4 regions of the Kitasatospora sp. NPDC028961 genome follow, and region 1 is predicted to be linked to each of the others. Evidence: riboswitches for the same ligand, from Rfam matches in the RefSeq annotation. Region 1 holds a riboswitch; each other region holds the start of a gene.

Region 1 (5,007 bases):
CGGTCGGCCGGTCGGGCCGCCACCCAGGCGCGGAACTCGGCCCGGGCCGGGCCCGGCGAGTAGTCGGCGCAGGCGTTGAGCAGCTCGAAGGCGCTCTGCTCGATGTGCCCGGCGGCGGTCTGCGCGACGGTGCAGATCTCCTCCAGCTTGGCCCGCACCGCCCAGTGCCCGAGCGGGGAGAGCTCGGCGGCGTCGTCCTTGCGGACCACCGCGCCGACCGCGGCCAGGCCGTCCAGCATCCAGTCCAGCACGGCCGCCACGTCGGAGGGCGCGGCCGGGGTGTCGATCTGCGGCTCGCGGCAGGTGCCGCGGACAGCCGAGACCGCGGAGGCGGCGTGCGGCACGGGCGAGAGGCCCAGCGCGCCGTCGCCGCCGCCGACCCGGCGCTCGTCCAGGCCCCGGCGCAGCAGCTCCAGCAGTTCGCTGTCGGCGACCGGGCCGGCCACCAGGTGGAGGAAGGAGAGCAGTTGCGGCGCCTGGTCGACGGCCTGCCCGGCGAGCACCGCGAACACGCCGCGCAGGGCGGCGGGCGGCACCGGGGCGAGCAGCGTCCAGGCGTCGAACAGGGCGGACCAGCCGCGGACCACGGCCTCGTCGTCGTGCTCCCAGGCGTGCAGGCGCCAGCCGGGGGCGGCGCCGCCGTCCCGGGCCTCGACCAGGCCGACCAGCAGGGCCTGGCCCCAGGCCTTGCCGGCGGCGCCCACCGTCATGGCGAGCGCGCGGCCCGCGTCGCGGGCGTCCTCGGGGAGCAGCTCGCCGCGCTTGTCGACCTCGGCGAGTTCACCGGCCCAGCGGGCGATGCGGACGGCGTCGATCAGCATCCGACGGGCCAGCGGGGCGAGCTCGGCGGGAGCGGGGAAGCCGTCCGGCACCGGGACCCGGCCACGGCCGGGGGCTGGTGCGGGGCCTCGTCGGCGGGGTACGCCGGAGCCGCCCGGCCTGGCGCCGGCGGGGCGGTGGGCAGTTCCGGGGAGACGGGTCACCGTCGCACCGGAGCCGATCGTCGGCGGGAGCTGGGCATCACGGTCGCGCGGATTCCGAGACGTCACGTCGAGCAGTCTTCCCCTTGTACCGGCCTTCTGTCACATCCGATCGGCCCCGACTCCCGACAGGTGGTCGCAGGGGGTCGACAAGATCGGGCAACAGAGGCCAAACCGCCTGGCCGGATCTGTGTGACGCGGACACGCCAGTCTGGGGAAAGACGGGGCGAACGGGGTGCGGGAAGGGGCCCGAGGGACTGTCCGGAACACGGCTGGGACCGCCCGCGGCGGGCCTCAGAGCAGCGGGGTGAGCCAGCGCCGCAGGTGCTCCTCGTAGCGGTCGGGGTCGGCGTTCCAGAGGCCGGCGTGCTCGCCGCCGGGGACGGCCTGGAGGCCGACCACGTCGGAGCGGCGGTGGGCCAGCCGGGCGGCGGCCTCCCAGGGGGCCAGCGCGTCGTCGGGCCCGTGCAGGAGGAGCGTGGGCACCCGTAGGTCGGTGCCGTCCGCGAGGCGGGCGAAGTCGGCCAGATCCACGCCGGCCCGGCCCTCGGCCGCGAGCGCGCCCAGCTCGGCGGCGGCGCCCCGGTAGCCGGCCCGGGCGGCGCCCCGGCGGGCGGTGGCCGACCAGTCGAGCACGGGCGAGTCCAGCACCAGGCCGCGGATCGAGGAGGCCCAGGCGGAGCGGGCCGCGGTCTGCAGGACCATGGTCGCGCCGAGCGACCAGCCGTACAGGATGACCCGCCCGGCGCCGCTGTCCAGGGCCAGCCGCAGGGCCGCCTCGACGTCGCGCCACTCGGTCTCGCCGAAGTGGCCGAGGCCGTCCGGGGAGGCCGGCGCGCCCTCGTCGCCGCGGTAGGTGACGGCCAGGACGGGCAGCGCGAGCCGGTGCAGGACGGGCATCACCGGGAGGGTCTGCTGCCGGTCGGCGCCGGGGCCGTGCACCAGGATCACCCAGGTGCCCCGCTTGCCGTCCAGCCGCCAGGCGGGCAGTGCGCCCAGCTCGCCCTGGACGGCGGTCTCGGTGTACGGCAGGCCGAGGGCGCTGGTCGGGTCGCCGAGGTGGACGCGGGGCGTGAAGCGGACCGCGGTACCGGGGGCCAGGGTGCCGCGGTCGGCGCGGACCAGCCGGCGGGTGACGCCCCGCTCGTCGGCGTGCAGGATCTCGCCGACCACCGCGTGCCCTCCGTCGCCCCACTCGACGGCCCAGCGGCCGGGGCGGGCGCTCTCGGCGCTGCGGGTGAAGGTGGCCCGTCCGGCGGCGAGGGTCAGCACCACGACGGGGCCGGCGGCCCGCTCACGGCCGACCGCCGGGCGGACCATCCGCTCGGAGGCCCTCCGGCCGATCAGCAGGACGGCGGCCCCGGTGCCGACGGCGGCGGCCGCCACGGCGGCTGCGGTTCCCCAACGCATATCGCTCCCCGCTCTGTTGGTCGCGGACTGGGCAGTCTGCCCACCAGTCCACTCGCGGGGGCGCCACCCGGCCACCGGACGCGGCCGTCCGGGTCACGGCGGCGGGGGGCTTGGCCGGGTCACCGCAGCGCGGGAAGCGGCTGCGGGTCGGCCCTCTGGTCATGGCGGCACGGGAAGCGGCAGAGGGAGAGGGCAGGGAGGGGGAGGCGCCGCGCGGGGGCGGCGTGGTACCGGCCCGTCAGACCGGGATCTCGGTCTCCAGGCGCTCCAGCAGCTCCCAGAACCGCTCGCCGAGCGGCCGGGCCGCCGCCGCGCGGGTGTCCGCCGCCGGGGCCGGGGAGCCCCAGCTGCCGGCGCCCCAGTGGGAGGTGACCTGGTACTCGTTCTGCAGCGCCGTCAGCACGGCGGTGAGGTCGCCCTCGTGCACCGGCACGATCCGGCCGATCGGCCGGAGCTGCGCCTGCCAGCGGCCGTCCACGCACTGCCGCAGCCGGCGGTCCAGCTCCTCCGCCCGGCCGGTCACCGCGACCAGCTCGCGCAGGGTCGTGCCGAGCACCTGGGCCAGCGCGTAGGTCTGCTCCTGGTCGCCGTCCCACTGACCGGTCGCCTCGGCCCGCTGGTACCGGTCCAGTGCGAGGCCGATCCGGTGGGCCGCGCTCTCCTGGTTGAGCTCCCGGGCGACCCGGAAGTCCCGCAGCCGGGCCGGGCGGACGCCCATCAGCTGGGCCGGCGGGCACCAGAGCGCCCGGGCCAGGGCGATGAACTCGTCCTCGGCGGGGCGCAGCTCGCCGCTCTCCCAGCCGAGCACGTGGGAGGGCAGCAGCCGGACGCCGTGCGCGGCCATGCCCTCGACCACCTGCTCGGGGGTCAGCCCGAGGCCGGCGCGGTGCGCGCGGGCGGCCGCGGGCGAGAAGGGCACCGGGGGCACGGCGGGTGGCTGTCTGCGTCGCATGGCCCGACGGTAGGGGGTGGTCCGGCCGCCCCCCAGCCGCCGAACACACGAAGCGGGCCCGGAGGCTCCTCCGGGCGACTGGACGATCGCACAGGCTGTCATGCCCCTGCGGGGGGTGCCGATCGGAGGTAGTGACGGGGTCGGGCGGCCGGGCTCCGCTGTGACCAACCCCTCCGTGACCTTGGTTGACGCACGGTTCGGCCGCGTGATGGGATCCTTCAGCCAAACGGAGGCATGCAGAGGAAGCCGGTGCGAGTCCGGCGCGGTCCCGCCACTGTCACCGGGGAGCACACTCGGAGTCCCTCCTCCGCCGGCCACGGCGCCGGAGGGGGCCCATCGCGGCGGGCCGTCAGAAGCCGCCGCCGGGGCCGGGAGTGCGTTCGACCCGGAAGCCAGGAGACTCTCGCCCCCGGTACGTCGATCCAGGGCGCGGACCCTGAGTGAGGACACGCACGCGATGCAGGCTGCCCCGACCTTCCGAGCCCTCTGCTGTCCACCGTGCGCCCGCTGACCCGCGCCGCCGCCTTCGCCCTGGGGGCCGCGGCCGGGTACCTCGCCGACGCCCGCTTCGCCGACCCGCGCCGCGGCCACCCGGTGGCCGTCTTCGGCGGCGCGGCCGGCCGGCTGGAGCGGCGGATCTGGCGGGACGACCGCGCCGTCGGAACGGCTTTCACGGCGCTCTGCGTGGGCACCGTCGCGGCCGGCGCGCTGGCGGCCGACCGCACCCTGGGCCGCCGGCCGCTCGGGCGGGCCGCGCTGGCCGCCGCCGCGACCTGGACGGTGCTCGGCGGCACCTCGCTCACCCGCGAGGCCCGCACGATCGGACGCTCGCTCGCCGCGCACGACCTCGCGGCGGCGCGGCAGCGGCTGCCGCACCTGTGCGGGCGGGACCCGAGCGCCCTCGACGAGGGGCAGATCGCCCGCGCGGTGGTCGAGTCGGTCGCCGAGAACACCGCCGACGCCGTGGTCAACGCGCTCGTCTGGGGCGCCCTCGCGGGCACGCCCGGGCTGCTGGCGTTCCGCGCGGTCAACACCCTGGACGCGATGGTCGGCCACCGCTCGCCGCGCCACGCCCGGTTCGGCTGGGCCTCGGCGCGGCTGGACGACGTGGCGGGCTGGCCGGGCGCGCGGCTGACCGCGCTGCTGACCGTCGCCGCCGCGCCCGAGCCCCGGACGGCCTGGCGGGTCTGGCGCCGGGACGGCTCCGCCCACCCCAGCCCCAACGCGGGCCAGGCCGAGTCGGCCTTCGCCGGCGCGGTCGGCGTGCGGCTCGGCGGCACCCTGCGGTACGGCGCCCGGGTCGAGCACCGGCCGGTACTGGGCGGCGAGCTGCGACCGGTGACGGTGGACGACATCGAGCGCGCCTGCCGGCTCTCCCGCCGGGTGGGACTGCTCGCACTGGGTACGACCGTCGCCGGGCACGCCGTCGTGCAGGCACTCAAGGCGGGGACGAGAAGGGGGAGCGCATGAGCAACGCACTGCTGGTCGCCGGGACGACCTCGGACGCCGGCAAGAGCGTGGTCACCGCGGGCATCTGCCGCTGGCTGGCCCGTCAGGGCGTCGCCGTGGCGCCGTTCAAGGCGCAGAACATGTCGCTGAACTCCTTCGTCACCGCCGACGGTGCCGAGATCGGCCGCGCCCAGGCGATGCAGGCCCAGGCGGCCC
Region 2 (5,007 bases), on a different contig from region 1:
GGGTCGCTGATCGTGCCGCACCGGGCCCGCCCGGCGCGGCAGGATCAGCAGCCCGGGCGGCGGGCCCCGAGGCCGGACCGGGGTGGGCGGCGGGCCGGGGGCCGGCCCGCCGCCCGCCCCGGCGCGGTGTCAGCCGCCCAGTTCGGCGCGGACCAGCCTGGCCGCCTCGACCAGGTGCTCCAGCGAGGCCCGGGTCTCCGTCCAACCGCGGGTCTTCAGGCCGCAGTCGGGGTTGACCCAGAGCCGCTCGGCCGGGATCGCGGCCAGCCCGGCGCGGAGCAGCGAGGCCGCCTCCTCGGTACTCGGCACCCGGGGCGAGTGGATGTCGTAGACACCGGGGCCGACCTCGCGCGGGTAGCCCGCCCCGGCCAGCTCGTGGGCGACCTCCATGTGCGAGCGGGCCGCCTCCAGGGAGATCACGTCGGCGTCGAGCTCGTCGATGGCCGTCATGATCGCGCCGAACTCGGCGTAGCACATGTGGGTGTGGATCTGGGTGTCGGCGCGGACCCCGGAGGTGGAGAGCCGGAAGGACTCGGTGGCCCACTCCAGGTAGGCGGCCCGGTCGGCGGACCGCAGCGGCAGGGACTCGCGCAGCGCCGGCTCGTCGACCTGGATGACGGCGGCGCCGGCGGCCTCCAGGTCGGTGACCTCGTCGCGCAGGGCGAGCGCGACCTGCCGGGCGGTGTCGCCGGCCGGCTGGTCGTCCCGGACGAAGGACCAGGCGAGCATGGTCACCGGTCCGGTGAGCATGCCCTTGACCGGACGGTCCGTCAGTTCGGCCGCGTAGCGGTACCAGTCGACGGTCATCGGGTGCGGGCGGGAGATGTCCCCGGCCAGCACCGGCGGCCGGACGTAGCGGGTGCCGTAGGACTGCACCCAGCCGTGCCGGGTGGCCAGGTAGCCGGTCAGCTGCTCGGCGAAGTACTGCACCATGTCGTTGCGCTCGGGCTCGCCGTGGACGAGCACGTCGAGGCCGGCCTTCTCCTGGTAGGCGATCACCTCGCGGACCTCGGCCCGCATCCGGTCCCGGTAGGTGCCGTCGTCGATGCGGCCGGCGCGCAGGTCGGCGCGGGCGGTGCGCAGTTCGGTGGTCTGCGGGAAGGAGCCGATGGTGGTGGTCGGCAGCAGCGGCAGACCGAGCCGGGCCCGCTGCGCCTCGGCGCGCTCGGGGTAGGCCGGGGCGCGGCGGGCGTCCTCGGGGGCGGTGGCGGCGACCCGGGCCCGGACGGCCGGGTCGCGGGTCAGCGCGGAGCCGGCACGGGAGGCCAGGTCGGCCCGGTTGGCGGCCAGTTGGGCCGCGATGGTGTCGGTGCCGTGGGCCAGGCCGCGGGCCAGGATGGCGACCTCGGTGGTCTTCTGACGGGCGAAGGCGAGCCAGCGGGCGACCTGCGGGTCGAGGTCGCGCTCCAGGTCGGCGTCGAGCGGGACGTGCAGCAGCGAGCAGGACGGTGCGACGTCGACCCGGTCCGCCAGGCCGAGCAGCGTGCCGAGGGTGGCGAGGGACTTCTCCAGGTTGTTGATCCAGATGTTGCGGCCGTCCACCACGCCCGCGACCAGGCGCTTGCCGGGCACTCCGCCGACGGCGGCGAGGTCGTCGAGGTTGGCGGCGCCGGGGCCGGTGAAGTCCAGGCCGATGCCCTCGATCGGGGCCTTGGCCAGGACGGGCAGGGCCTCCCCGAGCCGGTCGAAGTAGCTGGTGACCAGCAGTTGCGGGCGGTCGGTGAGCGCACCGAGTTCGCGGTAGACGCGGGTGGCGGCGTTCAGTTCGGCCGGGGTGCGGTCCTGGACGAGCGCGGGCTCGTCCAGCTGGACCCAGTCGGCGCCGGCCGCCCGCAGGTCGGCGAGGAGTTCGGCGTAGACGGGCAGCAGCCGGTCCAGCAGGGTGACCGGCCGGAAGTCGGCGGCCACGCCGGGGGCGGGCTTGGCGAGCAGCAGGTAGGTCAGCGGTCCGACCAGCACGGGCCGGGGGCGGTGGCCGAGGCCGAGCGCCTCACGGAGCTCGGATACCGGCTTGGCGGAGTTCGCGGCGAAGACCGTGTCCGGACCCAACTCCGGTACGAGATAGTGGTAGTTGGTGTCGAACCACTTGGTCATCTCCAGCGGTGCGACGTCCTGGGTGCCGCGCGCCATGGCGAAGTAGCCGTCCAGCGGGTCGGTGTCGACGGCGGCGCGGTGGCGGGCCGGGATCGCGCCGACCGCGACCGTGGTGTCCAGGACGTGGTCGTAGAGCGAGAAGTCGCCGGTGGGGACTTCGGTGATGCCCGCGTCCGCCAGCTGCCGCCAGTTGGCGCGGCGCAGGACGGCGGCGGTGGCGTGCAGGGCGGCGGCGTCGACGCGGCCCGCCCAGTACCCCTCGACGGCCTTCTTCAGCTCCCGGTCGGCACCCTGCCTCGGGTAGCCGTACACGGTGGCCTGCGGGGTGGTGGAACTCGGTGACACGGAACTCTCCTTCGCGAGTCGCGCTGCGATCCCGGGAGAGCACGACGGCGTGGAGGTACGGCAGTGGGGGCACGGCACCGGGGTGGGCCCGCCCGCTCCGCCGACCCGCCCTCGAGGTCACCGAGATCACCGCGTGCGGGGTGCACGCGGGCAGTGGCAGGTCTTCGGACTCGCGGGCACGTCCGCCTGGCTTCCAGGCCGGACACCTACTGGCCGTCGCTTCCCGGGCCCGGCTGGGCCCAGTGCATGTGACGGCGGTCGTTCCCACTCACCGCTGCGGGGCAGTCCCGGATTCCCACCGGGTTCCCTCTTGCGACGCCGTGGCTGGAGGACACGGCGAACCGACTGCACCGCCCACCCTAGGCCCATCACCGGCGGCGCGTCAGTGATTGTCCGGATCGCGGATGGCCGGAACGGCCCCGGCGGCCCCCGGCCGCCCGGGCAGTTCAGGTGGTGGTCGAGGCGGTGGTCGAGGACGAGCGCGTCAACAAGGACGTGCTGGTCACCCTGGCCGAGGTGCTCGCCGCCGCGCACGCCGTGCCGGCTACCCCCCGGCGGAGCCCGAACATGACGGACCGTCATGGCGACGGCCGAAAGGCCGGGTCAAGGGCGCGTGCATGACGTCACAGCGCCCCCGGACCGGTCGTCCGCGGCCCACCCGGCGGTTCGCCCGGGACCGGCCGCGCCCGGCGGACGGGCAGCCGCGCGGCACAATCACTGTCATGCGGCACATCTTCCTCATCGGCATCGGGGCGGGCGATCCCGACCACCTCACCCTGCAGGCGGTCAAGGCCCTCGCCCGCACCGACGTCTTCTTCATCCTCGACAAGAACGAGGAACGGCAGGACCTCATCCGGCTGCGCCGGCAGCTGCTGACCGAGCACGGCCGCCCGGGCCACCGCGTCATCGAGGTCGCGGACGCCGAGCGGGACCGCGCCACCCCGGCGTACACCGCGGCCGTGGACGACTGGCGCACCCGCCGGGCCGATCTGGTCGAGCGGCTGGTCGCCGACCACCTCGGCCCGGAGGAGACCGGCGCGTTCCTGGTCTGGGGCGACCCGAGCCTCTACGACAGCGTCATCGCCGTGATCGACGAGGTCCTGGCCCGCGGCGGCGCCACCTTCGGGTACGAGGTGGTCCCGGGCATCAGCAGCGTCTCGGCGCTCGCCGCCCGGCACCGCACCACCCTGACCCGGGTCGGCCGCCCGCTGCAGATCACCACCGGCCGCCGCCTCGCCGAGGGCTACCCCGAGCAGGTGGACGACGTGGTGGTGATGCTGGACGGGCGGGCCGCGTTCACCGGGATCGACCCCGAGGGGCTGGAGATCTTCTACGGCGCCTACCTGGGCACCCCGGACGAGATCCTCGTCGCCGGCCCCCTCGCCGAAACCGCCCCCCGGATCCGCGCGCTCCGCGACGAGGCCCGCGAACGCAAGGGGTGGATCATGGACACCTACCTCCTCCGCCGCTCCGGGAGCTGACCCAGACCCGCCCCCGGGCCGACCGGCCCGGGGCCCGGGCGATCCGGGGCCTCAGCGGGAACTGGTTGAAGGCGCCCGCGGTGACCAGGCCGACGACCAGCCGGATCTCGACCAGCAGGGCGGTGCCGTAGCCGGTGGTCCAGAGCGGGGAGACCGCGCCGACGTGCTTCCAGCCGAGCCAGAGGCCGGAGACGGTGACCGCGCCGACGCAGATCATCGCGACCGGACTGAAGCGGCGCCACGTCTCGGCCCGGAGCAGGCCGGCCCCGTCGCCGAGGCGGCCGGGGTGACCGATCAGTAGCGCGCGGCACCCGTTTCACCTGGCGGGGCGGTTACCGGCAGCCGGTGCCACGGGAAGCGCCGGCCGCCGCGACGGACCGGGGAGGACGCCTACCCGCCGGCATCACCGGACGGCTACGAACCGGCCGGGGCCCCGCCGTCGTCCCGGTCGGCCACGCCCTCGGACCGCTCGCCGGCCACCCCGGCCGCCCCGCCGGCGCCCTCGCGCTCGACGGCCCACTCCGTACGGCGTTCGCGGGTCAGGACCCAGTCGGCGGCCTTGCGCGGAGCCGAGCCCGCCGAGCCGCTACGGGCGGCGGCGGCGCACACCCGCCGCAGCAGGGAGTTCAGCTGGGTGCGCTCACCGCGTGTCAGGGACACCAGCAGGTCGTCCTGCACGGCCGACGCGTCGCTGTGCAGGATCTCCAGCGCGAGCTGCCCCGAGGAGGTGAGCGTCAGCACCTCGTGCCGACCGCCGACCTGGACGAACAGGGACTGCACCAGGCCCGCCGCGACGAGATCGTCGAGGGTCTGCGCGGTGTCGACCGCACCCCCGTCGATCCCGGCGACCAGATCGGGCCGGGCGTGCGGGCCCAGCCGGGCCAGCGTGGAGAGGACGGACAGGTGCGCCGGGCTCATCCCCCGGAACTCCAGGCGCGCCGCGAGCAGGGCGTCCGCCGCCCGGCCGGCCGCCGACAGGAGGTGGACGGTCTGCTCGAAGGGACTCGACGATCCCTTCCCCCTGTCGTACACGTCGCATCCAATCGCTGGTGGAGGGCTGCACCACCTCCGGCGGGGGTCACGGGAC
Region 3 (5,007 bases), on a different contig from region 1:
TCCCGTGACGAGCGTCACAGCGGGAAGTCGGGGGAGGGAGGGAACGTCCGGCCGGTCCGGCGCCTCTGATGCGGGTGTGGATGGTCCCGACACCCGAACCGCCGACCGGCTCGCCGGCCTGGTCCGTGCCGCCCAGCGCGGCGACCAGCTGGCCGTCAGCGAGCTGCTGGAGCTGGTCGCGCCCTATGTCCGCCGGCTCTGCGGTCCGATCGCGCTGGACGACGGCCCCGACGCGACGCAGGAGGCGCTGATCGCCGTCTTCCGCAAGCTGGGCCAGCTCCAGGACCCGGCCGCGCTGTTCGGCTGGGTCCGCTCGATCGCCGTGCGGGAGGCCGTCCGGCACGTCCGGCGGGTCGCCCGCTGCGTCCCGGCCGACCTCTCCGAGCTGCCCCGCCCCGGCGACCCGCAGCTGGCCACCGACATCCAGGACGTCCTCGCCCGGCTGACGCCGGAGCACCGCGCCGTGCTGGTGCTGCGCGACCTGGAGGGGCTCGACGAGCGGTCCACCGCAGAACTGCTGGGCGTGGCCCCCGGCACCGTGAAGTCCCGGCTCTCCCGGGCCCGGCTCGGCTTTCGAAGGGCGTGGCAGCAGTGAGCGCACCGATTCCCTGGCCGACGGCGGCCTTCGACCCGGTTCGCCGGCTGCATGTGATCGCCGCCGTCACCCCCGGCGCCGCCGTCCGGGAGGCGCTGCTCGACGCGCCGTTCGAGCGGGTCTGGGCGGCCGCGGCCGACCTGGAGGAGGGGCTCCCGCGCTGGCTGCCGGACATCCGGTCGGTCCGCGTGGCCGGGAGCCCGGCGGGCGGTCGCACCGAGGCGCTGGTGACCGGCCACACCCGGCTGCGGGCCCGTTTCGACGTCGAGCTGACGCCCGGGTGGTGCCTGATGCGCAGCCGCTTCCTGCTGGGCGGGATGGCGGCCCGCCCCGAGGCCGGAGGCACCCGCTTCGCCTTCCTCGGCGCGTTCCGGCTCCCCGGCGCGGGCCTGCTCGACCGGGCCCTGCGGCCCGCGACGGACCCGCTGGCCCGGCGCTCGCTGGAGCGCTTCGAACAGCTGGTGCGGGAGGGGGTGCGGGAGGGGTGAGGCGGGCCCCGGGCGCGACGGCCCGGGGCGCCGGGTCGGTGTTCCGCGGGCGGAGCCGGTCGGCCGGGAGCCGGTCAGCCGGCCGCGGCGGCCCGGGGTGCGGAGGGCTCGCCGCCGGTGGCGTCGCTCCCGGTGGCGGGCTCGCCGTGCTCGTGGTGGTCCGCGGCGGCGCACTCGTCGAGGAGGGGGCGCAGGGCCTCGTCCACGAGCCGGTAGCGCACCACGCGGCCGTCCTTGTCGCCGGTGACCACACCCGCGGTGCGCAGCAGCCGCAGCGCCTGCGAGACGGCCGGGTCGCGCATGCCGGTGGCGACGGCCAGGTCGGTGACGGCGAGCGGCCCGGCCCGGTGCAGGGCGAGCAGCAGGGCGAGCCGCCCCGGGTCGGCGAGCAGCGAGAACCGCTCGGCCCAGGACCGGACGTGCCCGGGGTCGCCGATCGCGGCGATGGCCTCGCAGACCCGGTGCCCGTCGATGGTGCGGTGGCCCGCGCGGTCGGCCGGTACGAGATGCATGCGGACATTGTTGCAGCCCGTGGCTGTGATCCTGGACACCTGCGCAGGTGCGCAGCCTTGCAAGGGTGAGGTGCGGCCCCCTACGGTGTTGCCCGCCGTGGTGTTCGGGAAGACCGGTGACGGACCCTCAGGGTCCGGAGTCCGGAGCGGCCCTCGCCACTGTGATCGGGGGAGTCGTCCGTATCCACGACGCCACTGGGCGCCTCGCGCGCCTGGGAAGGCGGATCCGGAAGCCCCGTCAGCCAGGAGACCGGCCACGGCATCTCACGAACGTCTTTCCACGAGGTGCTGGAGCGTGATCCGAAGATGACCCTGCCCGAAACCGCCGCTGTTCCCGCGGCGTCCTCCGCCCTGCCGAGCTTCCGCTGGCGGCGCGAGGACACCCTCCGCACGGCCGGGTTGATGGGGGTGATCCTGGCCATGCACGTAGTGGCGTTCGGGACGCTGATCTTCCTGGTCGCCCCGGAGAAGTACGAGGTCGGTACCCAGGTCTTCGGGGTGGGCCTGGGCATCACCGCCTACACCCTCGGCATGCGGCACGCCTTCGACGCCGACCACATCGCGGTGATCGACAACACCACCCGCAAGCTCATGGCGGACGGCAAGCGGCCCGTCTCGGTGGGCTTCTGGTTCGCGCTCGGCCACTCCTCGATGGTGGTCCTGATGGCCGCCCTGGTGGCGGGCGGCGCCCAGCTGGCCAGCACGCTGATGGACGACGAGTCCACCACGCACCAGTGGCTCGGCGTGGTCGGCACCTCCGCGTCCGGTGTCTTCCTCTACCTGATCGGCGCGCTCAACCTGGCGGCGCTGTTCGGCATCCTCAAGGTGTTCCGGTCGATGCGGGCCGGTCGGTTCGACGAGGCCGAGCTGGAGGAGCACCTCAACTCGCGCGGTCTGATGGCCCGGGTGCTGAACCGGGCGACCCGCTCGATCACCCGGCCCGGCCAGATGTTCCCGGTCGGCATGGTGCTCGGTCTCGGCTTCGACACCGCGACCGAGGTGACCCTGATGGTGATGGCCGGCTCCGGCGCGGCCGCCGGGCTGCCCTGGTACGCGATCGTCTGCCTGCCGCTGCTGTTCGCGTCCGGGATGAGCCTGTTCGACACGCTGGACGGGACGTTCATGAACTTCGCGTACCAGTGGGCGTTCTCCAACCCGGTGCGCAAGGTGTACTACAACCTGACCATCACCGGGCTGTCGATCGCGGTGGCGTTCATCATCGGCACCATCGAGCTGGTCGCCGTGCTGCACGAGAAGCTGGACCTCACCGACCCGGTCAGCGGCTGGATCGCGGACATCTCGCTGGACAACGTCGGCTACGCGATCGTCGGGCTGTTCGTGGTGGTCTGGGGGGCGGCGATCGCCTACTGGCGCCTCGCCGGCGTCGAACAGCGCTGGAGCCCGAAGCCGGTGGTACCGGCCGACGGGGTGCCCGCCCAGGGGGCGGCGGCCGACGAGGCCGCCGGGGTCACCACGTAGTCGGCCCCGACGGCCCGCGGCACCGCGGTGTCACGAGGCGGGGCCCACCCGGTCCGTTCGGGTGGGCGCCGCCTCGCCGTGGTCCGCGGGTCCTGCCGGGCCCACGGGGGAGGTCAGCGCTCCTCGCGGAAGTCGACGTGCCGGCGCGCGACCGGGTCGTACTTGCGCAGCACCAGCCGGTCGGCGTCGGTGCGGCGGTTCTTGCGGGTCACATAGGTGAAGCCGGTCTCGGCCGTGGACCTGAGCTTGACGACGGGGCGCAGTTCGCTGCGGGCCATGGTTCTCCTCCTCCGAGGGGTGGGCGGTCGGGAAACGGCCTCCACCGAAATGGAAGTCGTTTTCACCGGGTCCAACACGGCCTCCGCCCCGCCCATTCCCCGGCGGGCGGTGGCGGCCCTGGTCGGCCGCGCGACCGCGTACGCGCCGGGGCTCGTCGGGCGGCGCGCGCTCCCGCCGGCGGCTCCGGTCGTTCCGGTCCGCCGCCCGCACCGTCCGTTCGGGTGCGCGGCCGGTCGACCGGCCTTGGCGCCCCGGCGCCGGGGCGGCGCCGGGGCCCGACGCCGCACCGGCGGACCGGCCGGGTGTCCGGCCAGGGCCGTCCTGGTCCGGTCGGATCCGCTCGGCGGGCGGATCGGAGTGGGGCTCCGTAGGCTCGACGCATGTCTGATGCGTACGCGGTCCGGCGGGAGCGTCTGAGGGAGCACGGCAGTGCGGCCGGGGCCGATGCGGCGCTGATCACCCGGGCGGCGAACGTGCGGTACCTGACCGGTTGCCCGCCGTGCGGCGCGACGCTGCTGCTCACCCGGGAGCGGGCGCTGCTGGCGCTGCCGGACGACCTGCCGCCGGACGACACCGGTGAGCACCTGATCGTCGAGGACGTCACCCGGGTGCCGGTGGCGGCGGGCGCCGACACCGCGCTGGCGGCCGCCGCGGCCGCGGCCCGGCTGGGGGTGGCCGACCTGGCGGTGGAGGAGCACGACCTGACCGTCGCCCGGCACCGCGCCGTGGCGGGTCTGGCGGAGGGCGTCCGGCTGGCCGACCTCGGCCGGGCGGTCGAACAGCTGCGGGTGATCAAGGACGAGCACGAGATCGCGGACCTGCGGATCGCCGCCGAGATCGCCGACCAGGCGCTCGGCGAACTGCTGGAGTCGATCCTGGTCGGCCGGACCGAGCGGCACCTGGCGATGGAGCTGGAACGCCGGATGATCGACCACGGCGCGGACCGGGCGGCCTTCCCGGTCTCGGTCGGCACCGGCAGCCACTCCGGCCAGCAGTCCCACCAGCCCACCGACCGGCGGGTGGAGGAGGGTGACTTCCTCACCGTCGTCCTGGGTGCCCAGTACCGCGGGTACGGCGTCTCGACCGCCCGGACCTTCGTGATCGGCGCGGCCCCCGCGCCCTGGCAGGTCGAACTGCACCGCCTGGTGTTCCGGGCCCAGCGGGCCGGGCGGGAGGCGCTCGGTCCGGGCGTCGAACAGTACGTGCCCGACCAGGCCGCCCGGGAGATCCTCCACGCGGCCGGGCACACCGAGAGCTCGCCGCACCCCGTCGGTCACGGCATCGGGCTGGAGATCCGGGAGGCCCCGCGCCTCGGGCCGTCGGACATGGGTAAACTGGACAGCCGCGTGCCGGTCACCGTCGGTCCAGGGGTTCACCTCCCGGGGCGGGGCGGTGTCCGGATCGAGGACACGCTCGTGGTGCGCCCCCTCGAAGAGGGCGGGCCCGAGCTGCTCACCATCACCACCAAGGAGCTCCTCGCCCTGTGACCCGCGACCGCCCGAGGCGGCCGGGGGCGGCAGGACGCACCCCTTGGTTCCTTGACAGCTATATCCAGGAGTAAGTGCGCCCGTGGCTTCCACGAACGATCTCAAGAACGGCATGGTTCTCAAGCTGGAGGGCGGCAAGCTCTGGTCCGTCGTCGAGTTCCAGCACG
Region 4 (5,007 bases), on a different contig from region 1:
CCAGCGGCCCGCCGAGTAGGAGCGCGGGTTGCCGACGCCCCAGCCGTTCTGGCCGTAGCCGGGGCCGAGGTCGGTCTCGACGAAGCCGGGCAGCCGGCCGGTGATGTCGGCGGCCTTCTTGTAGTAGTAGCCGACCGGCTTGGTCCCCCGGTAGTCCCCGTACTCGGGGTTGTAGAGCTCGTTGTGCGCCTCGACGTGCTGGCCGATCACCGTCCCGCCGGAGCGGCCGGCGCGGGCCGCGCTCTCCAGGTCGGCGAGGAGCTGCTGGACGGCCCGCGCGTTGGGCGAGGCCTGCGGGTCGCGGGCCAGCAGCTCGCGGCCGACCTCCGGCGCCAGGGTGCGCCCGGCGCCGCCCAGGGTGAGCGTGCTGCGGGCGGGCGCGTCCCGGCGGTCGCCGTCGGCCCGGCCGTCCTGGCCGGCCAGCACCACCGCGCCGGCGGCGAGCAGCGCGCCGGCCGCGGCCAGCACGGCCGGTTTGGCACGCAGCGCGCGGGGCATGGCCACGGACACTCCTCCGGATGCTCACCGGCACCGGCCTGCGCCGTCACAACCGGAACACGTGTACGACTGACAGGCGGTGAGCCTGCCACATCCCCCGGGGCCGGGGCGAGCGGACCCGCCGGGCGCGAACCGGGGCGGGCCCGGCCGGAACCGGGCCGAACCGGGCGGACCGTCAGCCCGCCGGGGTGGCGGCCGGTGCGCCGCCCGCCGCCTTGGTGCGTTGGAGGAGCTGGTTCTTCACGTGCTCGTCGAAGCCCCCGGCGGCCGCGGTCGCGGCGGCGTCCGCGGTGTTGCCGCCCTTGGCGGAGCCCTCGACGGTGAAGAAGCCGTACCGGCCCAGGGTGCCCTTGGTGTTGGTGCAGCCGGGGGTGGTGCAGAACGCCGGCGAGCCGGGGGCCGCGGCGCCCTTGAGGTGGCCGACGTAGTTCTTCACCGCGGTCTCGGCCTGCTGCTTGTGGTCGAAGACCGCGACGCCGACCGTCACCGCGCTGTCGCCGGAGACGTAGGTGGCCCGGAGCACCTGGCGGCAGCCCTGGTCACCGAGGACCTTGCCGAGGCCGCCGACCGTGGAGTTGCCGTCCCAGCAGGGCGAGTCGAGCGAGACCACGGTGCGGTTCCAGGTGGCGCCGTTGACCGTCACGGTGAGCGCCGAGAAGAGCGCCGCCGCGTCCTGCGGAGCCGGGTCGGTGGTCGCCTCCCAGAGCGGCTTCGACGGGTCCTCGGGCGTGGCGCTCGGGGTGGCCGTCGGGGACGCCTTGCCGGACGCCGTGGGCGCCGGCGGCTGGGTGGCCGCCGTGGCGGCGCCGGTGGGATCCGCGACCGGCTTCTTGTCGTCGCCCTTGTTCAGGAACAGCAGGCCGCCGGCGACCAGGCCGCCGACCACCAGGAGGGTGACCACGCCGCCGATGATCCGCGTCCGGCCCTTGCGCCTGGCCTCCGCCTCGTTCCGGTCCGCGAGGGCGGCCCAGTCCGGCTCGGCGTGCTGCGGCACGGGCTGGGGGTGCGGGTGCGGGTGCTGCTGGGGCTGCGGCTGCCACTGCTGCGGCTGCGGCTGGACCTGCTGCTGGTGCACCGGGGGCTGGGGCTGCACCGGCGCCGGCTGCTGCGGGACCGGCTGCGGCACGGGCGGCTGGACCTGCTGCGGCGGCTGCGGCACGGACGGCACCGGCGGCTGGACCGGCTGCGGCGCGGGCACCGGCGGCCCGTACGAGGCGGGCGGCGGACCGAACCCGCCCGGGGCCGGCGGCACCGGCTGCGGCGCGCCGGGGTACGGCGCGGGCGGCGGGCCCTGCGGCGGCTGTCCGGGCGTGCCCGGCTGCTGGTTCTGCGCGCCACCCGGCCCGGCGGGAGGGGGCGGCTGCTGCCCCGGCGAGCCGGGTCGGCCGCTCCACTCCCCGGGCGTGCCCGTTCCGTCGCTCATGCGCCCCCCTCACTGCCTTCGGCGGCCGCTCCGCGAATCACGTCGGTGTCGACGACTCGCTGGCTCCGCTCCCTCATGAGCCGAGATCGTAGGGCATGCCCCTGACGGCGGGCCTGCCCGGTGGCCGATCCGTTTCCGAATCCGAACACCGGCCGGGCCCCGGGCACTCCCGGCGATGCCCTGCGCCGCGGTCCGCGAAGGCCCTGGAACGACCCTGCGGCGGCCCCCGGCGCCGGCCCCCGCGGCGGGCGGCCGGGGGCCGGCCGCAGCCCCGGAACGGCCCCGGAACAGCCCGGGAAAGGCCTCTCGCCGGTACCACCTGCGATCACGTCGACACGCGACGCCGCACAACATGTGGGGTCGCATCGAGCGGACACCACTAGATGTATGCTCATCCCTGCTGTCGACGCAGGGGAACCCGGTGCGAGTCCGGGACTGCCCCGCAGCGGTGTGCGGGCGGCTCCGACAGAGCCCGCGAGTCCGAATACCTGCCGACGGCGTGCCGCCTGGCCTCCCCGCAGAGGCCTTTCGCACCAGCACCACTTCCGGGCCTCGCGGGCGGGCCGGGGATGCCACCGTCGCGCGCCGCCTCCGGGCCGGCGCGCCGTGCTCCCCTGCCCCGAACGGTCCGGCCCGAGCCACCGCCGACGCCGATCGCCGCCAGGAGAGAGCGCCTTGACCACCGCTGCCTCAGTCACCCTGCCCGCCCAGGGTTCCAGCTCCGCCCCCGTCGACCCGACGGTGTCCGACCCCGGTGGCGCACTGCTCCGGCTGCTGACCGACCGCAGCGCCGACCTCCCCCAGGTGGACCCCGGCCATGTCGCCGCCGCCGCGCTGCGCGGCCGCCACGCCGGCTCGGACTTCGCCGAGCTGCGCGGGCTGGCCGTGGACGCCGCAGCGTCGATGATCGCCGAGGACCCGCAGTACTCGAAGCTCGCCGCGCGACTGCTCGCGCTGGAGATCGTCGACGAGGCGGTGAGCCAGGGTTCGGTCACCTTCTCGGACTCGATCGCGGTCGGCCACGCCGAGGGCCTGATCGGCGACTCCACCGCCGACTTCGTCGCCAAGCACGCCACCGCCCTGAACGCGCTGATCGACCCCGCGGGCGACGGCCGCTTCGAGTACTTCGGCCTGCGCACCGTGCAGTCCCGGTACCTGCTGCGCCACCCGATCACCCGCAAGGTCGTCGAGACCCCGCAGCAGTTCCTGCTCCGCGTCGCCTGTGGTCTGGCGGTCGGCGACAACGAGCAGTCGGTGCGCGAGGTCTCCGAGCTGTACGGCCTGATGAGCCGGCTGGAGTACCTGACCTCCTCGCCGACGCTCTTCAACTCCGGCACCAAGCACCCGCAGATGTCGAGCTGCTACCTGCTGGACTCGCCGCTGGACAACCTGGACTCGATCTACTCCCGGTACGCCCAGATCGCCCGCCTCTCCAAGCACGCCGGCGGCATCGGCCTGTCCTACTCGCGGATCCGCTCGCGCGGCAGCCTGATCCGGGGCACCAACGGCAAGTCCAACGGCATCGTCCCGTTCCTGCGCACCCTCGACTCCTCGGTCGCCGCGGTCAACCAGGGCGGCCGCCGCAAGGGCGCGGCCTGCGTCTACCTGGAGACCTGGCACGCGGACATCGAGGAGTTCCTGGAGCTGCGCGACAACACCGGTGAGGAGGCGCGCCGCACCCACAACCTCAACCTGGCGCACTGGATCCCGGACGAGTTCATGCGCCGCGTCAACGCGAACGCCGACTGGTCGCTGTTCTCCCCCGCCGACGTGCCCGAGCTGGTCGACCTCTGGGGCGCCGAGTTCGACGAGGCGTACCTGAAGGCCGAGCAGGCCGGCAAGGCCGTCCGCACCATCCCGGCGCAGACCCTCTACTCCCGGATGATGCGCACCCTGGCGCAGACCGGCAACGGCTGGATGACCTTCAAGGACGCCTCCAACCGCGCCGCCAACCAGACCGCGCTGCCCGGCCGCACGGTGCACAGCTCCAACCTCTGCACCGAGATCCTGGAGGTCACGGACGACTCCGAGACCGCCGTCTGCAACCTCGGCTCGGTCAACCTCGGCGCCCACGTCGCCCCCGGTGCCACCGCCGCCGACCTGCTGAACGCGATGGACTGGGACCGCCTGGACGCCACCGTCCGCACCGCCGTCACCTTCCTCGACCGCGTGGTGGACATCAACTTCTACCCGACCCCCGAGGCCGGCGCGTCCAACTCGCGCTGGCGCCCGGTCGGCCTCGGCGTGATGGGCCTCCAGGACGTCTTCTTCCAGCTCCGCCTGGACTTCGACTCCGCCGAGGCGAAGGCCCTCTCCACCCTCATCGCCGAGCGCATCATGCTCACCGCGTACGAGCGTTCCGCCGACCTGGCCGAGCAGCTGGGCCGCCACGAGGCCTACGGCGAGACCCGCGCCGCCCGCGGCGAGCTGCACATCGACCACTTCGGTTCGGCCGCGCCGCACTGGGCCGGCCGCTGGGAGGCGCTGCGCGCCCGGATCGCCGAGACCGGTCTGCGCAACTCGCTGCTGCTCGCCATCGCCCCCACCGCCACGATCGCCTCGATCGCCGGTGTGTACGAGTGCATCGAGCCGCAGGTCTCCAACCTGTTCAAGCGCGAGACCCTCTCCGGCGAGTTCCTCCAGGTCAACCCGTACCTGGTGCGCGAGCTGAAGGAGCTCGGCGTCTGGGACCAGCAGACCCGGGACGCGCTGCGCGACGCCAACGGCTCCGTCCAGGACCTCAACTGGCTGCCCGCCGAGGTCCGTTCGCTGTACCGCACGGCCTGGGAGCTGCCCCAGCGCGCGCTGATCGACCTGGCCGCCGCCCGGATGCCGTACATCGACCAGAGCCAGTCGCTGAACCTCTTCATGGCGGCGCCCACCATCGGCAAGCTGAGCTCGATGTACGCGTACGCGTGGAAGGTCGGTCTGAAGACCACCTACTACCTGCGGTCGCGGCCCGCCACCCGGATCGCCCAGGCCGCCTCGGGCACCGCCCGCGCCGCCGCGCCGGTGCCGGTGGCGTCCCCGACCCTCAGCCCGGAGGAGGAGGCCGCGCTGGCCTGCTCCCTGGAGAACCCCGAGTC

What was found. A riboswitch is a leader RNA that binds a small molecule or an ion and turns the genes downstream of it on or off. The one in region 1 is predicted to bind cobalamin.
Region 2: it holds a riboswitch for cobalamin, as region 1 does, so the genes downstream of both, metE (5-methyltetrahydropteroyltriglutamate--homocysteine S-methyltransferase) here and ACZ4UX_RS18550 (cobalamin biosynthesis protein) in region 1, are expected to answer to the same signal.
Region 3: it holds a riboswitch for cobalamin, as region 1 does, so the genes downstream of both, nicT (Nickel transporter NicT) here and ACZ4UX_RS18550 (cobalamin biosynthesis protein) in region 1, are expected to answer to the same signal.
Region 4: it holds a riboswitch for cobalamin, as region 1 does, so the genes downstream of both, ACZ4UX_RS12865 (ribonucleoside-diphosphate reductase subunit alpha) here and ACZ4UX_RS18550 (cobalamin biosynthesis protein) in region 1, are expected to answer to the same signal.

The regions. Positions count from the first base shown of each region.
Region 1 is NZ_JBVHVO010000009.1:77,501-82,507, forward strand. Features, by position in the region: gene ACZ4UX_RS18535 (hypothetical protein) at 1-872, opposite strand, end outside; gene ACZ4UX_RS18540 (alpha/beta hydrolase family protein) at 1,275-2,390, opposite strand; gene ACZ4UX_RS18545 (helix-turn-helix domain-containing protein) at 2,629-3,342, opposite strand; cobalamin riboswitch at 3,555-3,747, shown strand; gene ACZ4UX_RS18550 (cobalamin biosynthesis protein) at 3,841-4,812, shown strand; gene ACZ4UX_RS18555 (cobyric acid synthase) at 4,809-5,007, shown strand, end outside.
Region 2 is NZ_JBVHVO010000034.1:22,808-27,814, forward strand. Features, by position in the region: gene metE (5-methyltetrahydropteroyltriglutamate--homocysteine S-methyltransferase) at 130-2,439, opposite strand; cobalamin riboswitch at 2,578-2,801, opposite strand; gene ACZ4UX_RS33480 (hypothetical protein) at 2,890-3,060, shown strand; gene cobF (precorrin-6A synthase (deacetylating)) at 3,162-3,920, shown strand; gene ACZ4UX_RS33490 (CopD family protein) at 3,883-4,218, opposite strand; gene ACZ4UX_RS33495 (hypothetical protein) at 4,335-4,952, opposite strand.
Region 3 is NZ_JBVHVO010000040.1:10,710-15,716, forward strand. Features, by position in the region: gene ACZ4UX_RS35175 (RNA polymerase sigma factor) at 77-595, shown strand; gene ACZ4UX_RS35180 (SRPBCC family protein) at 592-1,083, shown strand; partial or broken gene ACZ4UX_RS35185 (ArsR/SmtB family transcription factor) at 1,257-1,595, opposite strand; cobalamin riboswitch at 1,677-1,868, shown strand; gene nicT (Nickel transporter NicT) at 1,902-3,074, shown strand; gene rpmG (50S ribosomal protein L33) at 3,188-3,352, opposite strand; gene ACZ4UX_RS35200 (M24 family metallopeptidase) at 3,734-4,840, shown strand; gene efp (elongation factor P) at 4,923-5,007, shown strand, end outside.
Region 4 is NZ_JBVHVO010000005.1:108,793-113,799, reverse strand. Features, by position in the region: gene ACZ4UX_RS12875 (glycoside hydrolase family 26 protein) at 1-498, opposite strand, end outside; gene ACZ4UX_RS12870 (hypothetical protein) at 674-1,921, opposite strand; cobalamin riboswitch at 2,305-2,431, shown strand; gene ACZ4UX_RS12865 (ribonucleoside-diphosphate reductase subunit alpha) at 2,621-5,007, shown strand, end outside.